3 regions of the Vibrio porteresiae DSM 19223 genome follow, and region 2 is predicted to be linked to each of the others. Evidence: predicted binding sites of a transcription regulator. Region 2 holds the regulator's gene; each other region holds the start of a gene.

Region 1 (2,275 bases), 1.4 Mb from region 2:
ATCACTTCACCATCACGCAGTACCCGCGAACGACCGCCACCACCAAGACGTTCGCCAGGCTCGCGATGCCAAGCATCTTCAATAAATTCTCCGACACCGTCTGCCTTAGCCAGTTGTTGGCAGATATCATCTTGCAATGACATCAAAAATTGTTTTACGGCTGCTTTGTCTACGACTGACATGACTTTCTCCTCGTTAGGGCGACTTTCTATTTTTACTGTATCCGGTTGAGTGCGGATTTAGCCCTGTCTAATAACTTTTAATGTTTTCGCGTCACGAATTTCGCTTGGCTTGTTACGCCCACCCGTCTCACCAATCAATACTGCGACTAATTTGTCACCTAGCTGTTCCATCACTTCAGCAGTAGTCATGCAAGGTGGCTGACCAGAAAGATTGGCACTGGTCGAAGTAATCGGTTTGCCATAAGCCAAACACAATTTTTGTACTAACGGATGATCGGTAACACGCACAGCAATGGTATCAAATTGACCACTGACCCAATGAGATACTCGAGAGCTTGCTGGCATGATCCACGTGACTGGCCCCGGCCAGCTCGCTTTAACATGGGCTAATTGTTCAGCAGTCAATTGTTTCTCATCTATATAAGGAAGCAACTGTTCATAAGTAGCAGCGATTAAAATTAGCCCTTTCTCCACGGGACGCTGCTTTAGTGCGAGCAATTTTTCCACTGCCGCCACATTGTCAGGATCACACCCAACACCAAACACACCTTCCGTTGGATAAGCCAGCACTTCTCCTGCTTGAAGTGCTTGTACTGCTAATTCAAAGTTATTCACCACAACGTCCTACGCTGATCAATATTCTGTAATTTCCCTAGTGTACAAATTATCCGTTTAATCACCTAAACCAAATTGCCATTGCGAAAAATACCAGTGGAACACAACAGCTAGCGCAAACGTTTGCTTGCAATAAAAAACCCCGTATAATGCGCCCCGAATGCTCACTAAATAATTTAATGCTTGAAGGAGTTGGAGATGAAAGTTGGAATTATCATGGGGTCTAAATCAGACTGGCCAACAATGAAATTAGCCGCTGACATGTTAGATAAGTTTGGTATTGCCTATGAAACCAAAGTTGTTTCAGCACACCGAACTCCTCAACTTCTTGCAGACTATGCCACCAGCGCAAAAGAACGCGGTTTGAAAGTCATCATCGCTGGTGCTGGCGGTGCTGCGCATCTACCAGGGATGACCGCAGCATTCACCAGTCTTCCTGTTCTTGGTGTTCCAGTTCAATCGCGTGCACTGAAAGGAATCGATTCACTTCTTTCTATCGTACAGATGCCAAAAGGTATTGCTGTTGGCACACTAGCGATCGGTGAAGCAGGTGCAGCGAATGCTGGTATTCTAGCGGCACAAATCATTGGTACTCACGATGAAGAAGTCATGGCTAAAGTGGAAGCGTTTCGCGCAGAACAAACAGAAACTGTCTTAGCCAACCCAAATCCTGAAGAGGAATAAGCAATGCACGTATTGGTACTAGGTTCAGGTCAATTAGCACGAATGATGTCTCTTGCAGGAGCACCATTGAATATCACTATGTCTGCGTATGATGTGACAACCGATCGAGTTGTTCATCCGCTCACGCAAGCGGTGATTGACCAAACTCTTGATCAAGCTATTGCAGCGGCTGACGTGATTACCGCTGAATTTGAGCACATTCCACACGACATTCTCGCTATCTGCGACAAGAGTGGCAAGTTCCTCCCAAGTACTGATGCGATCAAAGCCGGTGGCGACCGCCGTCTTGAAAAAGCTCTGCTAGATAACTCTGGCGTGAAAAACGCTACCTATTACGTCATTAATAATCGTGCCGATTTTGATGCTGCAATTCAACACGTTGGCATTCCAATGGTATTGAAGAGCGCTCTTGGTGGCTATGATGGTAAAGGACAATGGCGTCTTAAAGATTCCACGCAAGTGGATACCATTTGGCAAGAGATGCAAGAGTGTCTCAATGGCTCAGCTCAACAAGCCATTGTTGCAGAACAGTTTGTAGCATTTGATCGTGAAGTTTCACTCGTGGGCGCTCGTAGCGCTTCTGGTGAAGTCGCTGTTTATCCTCTTGCAGAAAACATTCATGTAAATGGTGTTTTGAGCCTATCAACTGCCATTGATGCTCCCGAGCTGCAAGAACAAGCGAAACAAATGTTTACTGCGGTGGCCAATAGCCTAGATTATGTTGGTGTGTTAGCGATTGAGTTCTTTGATGTCAACGGTGAGCTACTCGTCAACGAAATCGCTCCTCGCGTACA
Region 2 (2,275 bases):
CTGCTTGTATTTCTCGGAACAATTGTCATCTGCACGAATGTGAAGTTTGTCGTTAACCACCAATGCAAACATTGTGTCATCAACGAAAATTCCAAATCCGCCAAACATTGAACGAGATTTTACGCGTCCTAAGTTTTCAAACAGACGCATTGAGTCTTTTAATATTGGTTTATCCATGCCTTTAGTCTCGGTGTATTAACAATACGCCACCAAAATCAGGTCCGAGAATGTAGCAAAAGAATGCAAAGATTGTGTCAGTAAGAAGTTAACGTCTTAAATGCATTTTTGCCATCGGTAACCCCGCTACCTACCCAGAGCCGGAAAATACCATCTAAGGGTTTAGGCCGGAGGCTTTGCGTCCCACCTTTTCAGATGGTTTGCCCTGTACGTGACATTTCGTTCACTAGAGTAATCTTAAACTTGAACATAAATCACAAAATATTTTGCCTAATGTGATATTCGTCCAAAAAATCGCTGTATCTTTAATAAGCGACATTTTCATCAATAAGATTTTATATCAAAAGTGAGAAAACATGTAACATTAAGATTTTAAAGTTTTTTTACAGTATTTCGTGCGACGAGCTCAGGATGCATCTCAAAAACGCGACGATCATGGGCTTTGTTTTTGATCCGTTCCAATAGGATCTCAAAGGCGTTCTTACCAACACGACGTTTGGGTTGGTGAATCGTCGTTAGCGGTGGTGAAAAGTACTCAGAAAGCTCGATGTTATCGTAACCTACGACAGAAATATCATCGGGTACTTTCACGCCTTTTTGCTGTAAACGGCTCATTAAACCCAACGCCATCGTGTCGTTAAAACAGAACACTGCGGTCGGTTTGTGATCCATCGCAATAATTTTGTCTGCTGCAAGTACCGCAGTGTCACATTCGAAGTTGCCTTCTAGAATCCAATCTTCGTTCACTGGAAGATTAGCTTCGGCCATCGCACGGCGAAAACCAATGATGCGTTCCTTACAAGCCATTTTAGAAAAATGACCGCTCAAACAAGCAATGTCTTTGTGTCCGTTATCGATAAGATGTTTCGTTGCGATGTAACCGCCTTCTTCAGAGTTATCCATAATGGTGTCGGCTTGCGAATCTTCAAGACCCCAATCCATGATCACTTTTGGAATGTCAGAATGGCCTTCAAGCATTTCCATTAGCTCAGGAGTCATATCTGAGCACATCACCAAAATGCCATCGACACGCTTTTCAGCAAGCATGCGTACATAGTCGCGTTGTTTTTCATAAATGCCGCCGGTATTACACAAAATCAGTGTATAGCCTTGGCGGTAACAGTAGCTCTCAACCCCATCAATGACTTCAGAGAAAAATTGGTTGGTTGATTGAGTCACCAACATACCAATAGTCCGTGTGGTGTTGCATTTTAGGCTGCGAGCAACCGCGCTCGGTGCGTAGTTTAGCTCTTTTACCGCTGCCAACACTTTCGCTTGTGTTGCTTCGGCTACAAAACGTGTTTTGTTAATCACGTGTGATACAGTGGTGGTTGACACGCCTGCAATGCGCGCAACATCTTTTATAGTCGCCATTGGTTTTTCCCATCGATATCTGCTGACTAGGACAAAGATTTACAGTGATTGACCACTTCAACAGGTGTTGATTCGATATGTAAGTGAAGCTTAAAAGTAGTAAAAACACAAAAACCGCTTCAAAACAGCGGTTTAAGTAAAATTTCTATAGATTATCGTTTGCGTCAAAGATTTTAGACTGGTATTGAACCACTCGCAATGAAAAATTCATCTTTGTTTGATATCAATCGCTTTACTATTTTGTTACCAAGCTGGTGCAAGCTTCGACCTAAGATCAAGTGCAAAATGAGCTGTAAAGTGACTCATTCATCTTGAAATGCGAGTGAATGCATAGCGGTATTTCAGTCGGCTTTTTATTGTCTTCTTAACTGTCCACAACAAACCATCATCGCCTTTAAGTTATTTGTTGATATTAATAAAAACCATTAAATTTATAACCAAATGCACTAATAGATATGAATATTATTTTCATTTGTCGCCCGTAAATGAGTAACAATGTGACAAAAAAGAAGACAAATTTTTACATATTTGAGAAATGAAAATAAAGTGCTTTTATTTCGATTGTTCAAACAAAGCAAAATGTTATCTAAGCTTGTTTTGAATCAATAAAGCATCAGGTTTTAAGTTCGTACTCTAGAATTGTTACCGTCTATGAATAGAATGAATAGGGATTAAATTTAGCGGAATAAAGTGACGTCTATGAGTTATCACTTATTAGTCGTAG
Region 3 (2,275 bases), 1.6 Mb from region 2:
AACTGGCGCGCATCGCCAGTGGCGAAGCACAAATGGTGGTCGGAACCCACGCCCTCTTCCAAGAGCATGTGGAATTTCACAACCTGGCCTTGGTTATTATTGATGAGCAACACCGCTTTGGTGTTCATCAACGCCTAGAACTTCGTGAAAAAGGCATTAAACAAGGTGCGGTTCCTCATCAGCTGATCATGACCGCGACACCGATTCCTCGCACTCTCGCAATGACCGCTTACGCCGATCTAGAAACATCGATTATCGACGAATTGCCACCCGGTCGAACCCCGATTCAAACGGTCGCGATTCCTGACACCAAACGCCAAGATATTATCGACCGCGTGCGTCATGCCTGCCTTACCGAGGGGAAACAAGCCTATTGGGTGTGTACCTTGATTGATGAATCGGAAGTACTTGAAGCGCAAGCCGCAGCAGACATTGCTCAAGAACTTCAAACTACACTGCCTGATGTCAAAATCGGTTTGGTGCATGGGCGTATGAAAGCTGCTGAAAAGCAGGAAGTGATGCGTGCCTTTAAAGCCAATGAGCTGCACTTGTTGGTTGCCACCACCGTTATCGAAGTTGGCGTGGATGTACCCAATGCGAGCTTAATGATCATCGAAAACCCAGAGCGTCTTGGCTTGGCTCAATTACACCAGTTACGTGGCCGCGTTGGTCGTGGTTCAGTCGCTAGCCACTGTGTATTGCTCTATCACGCACCTCTTTCTAAAACCGCCCAAAAACGTCTCGGCGTACTAAGAGAAAGTAATGATGGATTCATCATCGCTCAACGGGATCTCGAAATTCGTGGACCGGGTGAGCTACTCGGAACCAAACAAACTGGCTTAGCCGATTTCAAAATCGCTGATTTGGTGCGCGATCAACGCCTAGTTCCCGAAGTTCAGCGTATATCACGCCATATCTTCACTCATTATCCGGATAACGCTCAAGCCATTATCGATCGCTGGATGAGTAATCGCGACCGCTACTCCAACGCCTAAGCAAGAACCTCTCGTCTGTTCTGGGTGGTTTAAGCCCAGAACACGACAAATTTTCCCTAACTCAATCAAATTAAAAAGATTTTCCCGATACACTGACTAACAACGTCAGTACTGTTTATTTCTTAAACAAAATTCTCTTGTCTAATCGGTCAAGAAATTTCGGTTTCACCACTCGCAAACGTTTGCTTTTTACCCTGAACACTCTATAATCGCCCGCCTGATTTTGAGGTTTTGATCATTAAGATCAATACATCGAACACACGATCCTGAGCAGAATCTGAATAACAGCAATCACAGATAAATGCCTGCTCCACTTTTTCAGCCCATTCAGCGTCGAAAAAGCCAGATATTTGAATATTAGGAACTCATTATGACAACCAAGAACACTGCGCGTAAGTCTGATTTGGTTTACCAACTCAATGATCGCCCACCACTACCGCAAACTCTTTTCGCGGCTATTCAGCACTTATTGGCGATGTTTGTCGCAGTTATCACCCCATCACTGATCATTTGTCAGACGTTGGGAGTGCCTGCAGATCAAACCAACACCATCATCAGCATGTCGCTATTTGCTTCAGGTGTTTCTTCCTTTATTCAAATTCGTACCATTGGTCCTATCGGTTCTGGCCTACTTTCCATCCAAGGCACCAGCTTTAACTTCTTAGGTCCAATTATTGGTGCAGGTTTATCTCTAAAGGCTGGCGGTGCTGATATCCCAACGATGATGGCATCCATTTTCGGTACTATTTTGGTTGCCTCTCTCGCTGAAATTTTGCTATCACGCGTATTGGAATTCGCACAACGCATTATCACCCCACTGGTCTCTGGTATTGTGGTAACGCTGATTGGTCTGACTCTAATTCAAGTGGGTCTAGTCTCTATGGGCGGCGGTTATTCTGCGATGGCTAGCCACACATTTGGCAGCCTAGATAACATGGCCCTAGCTGGCACAGTGTTGGCGCTGATTGTTATTTTAAACCGCTCTCGTAACCCTTATATTCGCGTCTCTTCGATTGTGATTGCGATGTTGGCAGGTTATGTATTGGCCTATTTCCTAGGCATGGTTAACATGGAAAAACCACAAACTGGCTCTTGGTTTGCAATGCCAATTCCAATGCAGTTTGGCCTGCACTTTGACTGGTCTCTATTCATTCCTCTTGTATTGATTTTCTTTATTACAGCACTTGAAGCGATTGGTGATATCACTGCGACATCAGAAGTATCCGGTGAACCAGTAAAAGGCCCAATCTACATGAAACGCCTAAAAGGCGGCGTATTGG

The links. Region 2 encodes PurR, which represses purine synthesis genes. Its sites were predicted from a motif close to TNANGNAAACGTTTNCNTNA; they were not measured.
Region 1: purE (5-(carboxyamino)imidazole ribonucleotide mutase) is a predicted target of PurR. The motif match lies at 909-928, and genes of this name have one in related genera.
Region 3: OCV11_RS15565 (uracil-xanthine permease family protein) is a predicted target of PurR. The motif match lies at 1,166-1,185, and genes of this name have one in related genera.

Annotation. Positions count from the first base shown of each region.
Region 1 covers NZ_AP024895.1:53,726-56,000, reverse strand. Annotated here, with positions in the region: gene hemF (oxygen-dependent coproporphyrinogen oxidase) at 1-182, opposite strand, end outside; gene OCV11_RS00280 (L-threonylcarbamoyladenylate synthase) at 240-797, opposite strand; gene purE (5-(carboxyamino)imidazole ribonucleotide mutase) at 996-1,481, shown strand; gene OCV11_RS00270 (5-(carboxyamino)imidazole ribonucleotide synthase) at 1,485-2,275, shown strand, end outside.
Region 2 covers NZ_AP024895.1:1,404,537-1,406,811, forward strand. Annotated here, with positions in the region: gene OCV11_RS06495 (TfoX/Sxy family DNA transformation protein) at 1-177, opposite strand, end outside; cyclic di-GMP riboswitch class I at 291-392, opposite strand; gene purR (HTH-type transcriptional repressor PurR) at 550-1,551, opposite strand; gene torR (two-component system response regulator TorR) at 2,251-2,275, shown strand, end outside.
Region 3 covers NZ_AP024895.1:3,402,433-3,404,707, forward strand. Annotated here, with positions in the region: gene recG (ATP-dependent DNA helicase RecG) at 1-995, shown strand, start outside; gene OCV11_RS15565 (uracil-xanthine permease family protein) at 1,366-2,275, shown strand, end outside.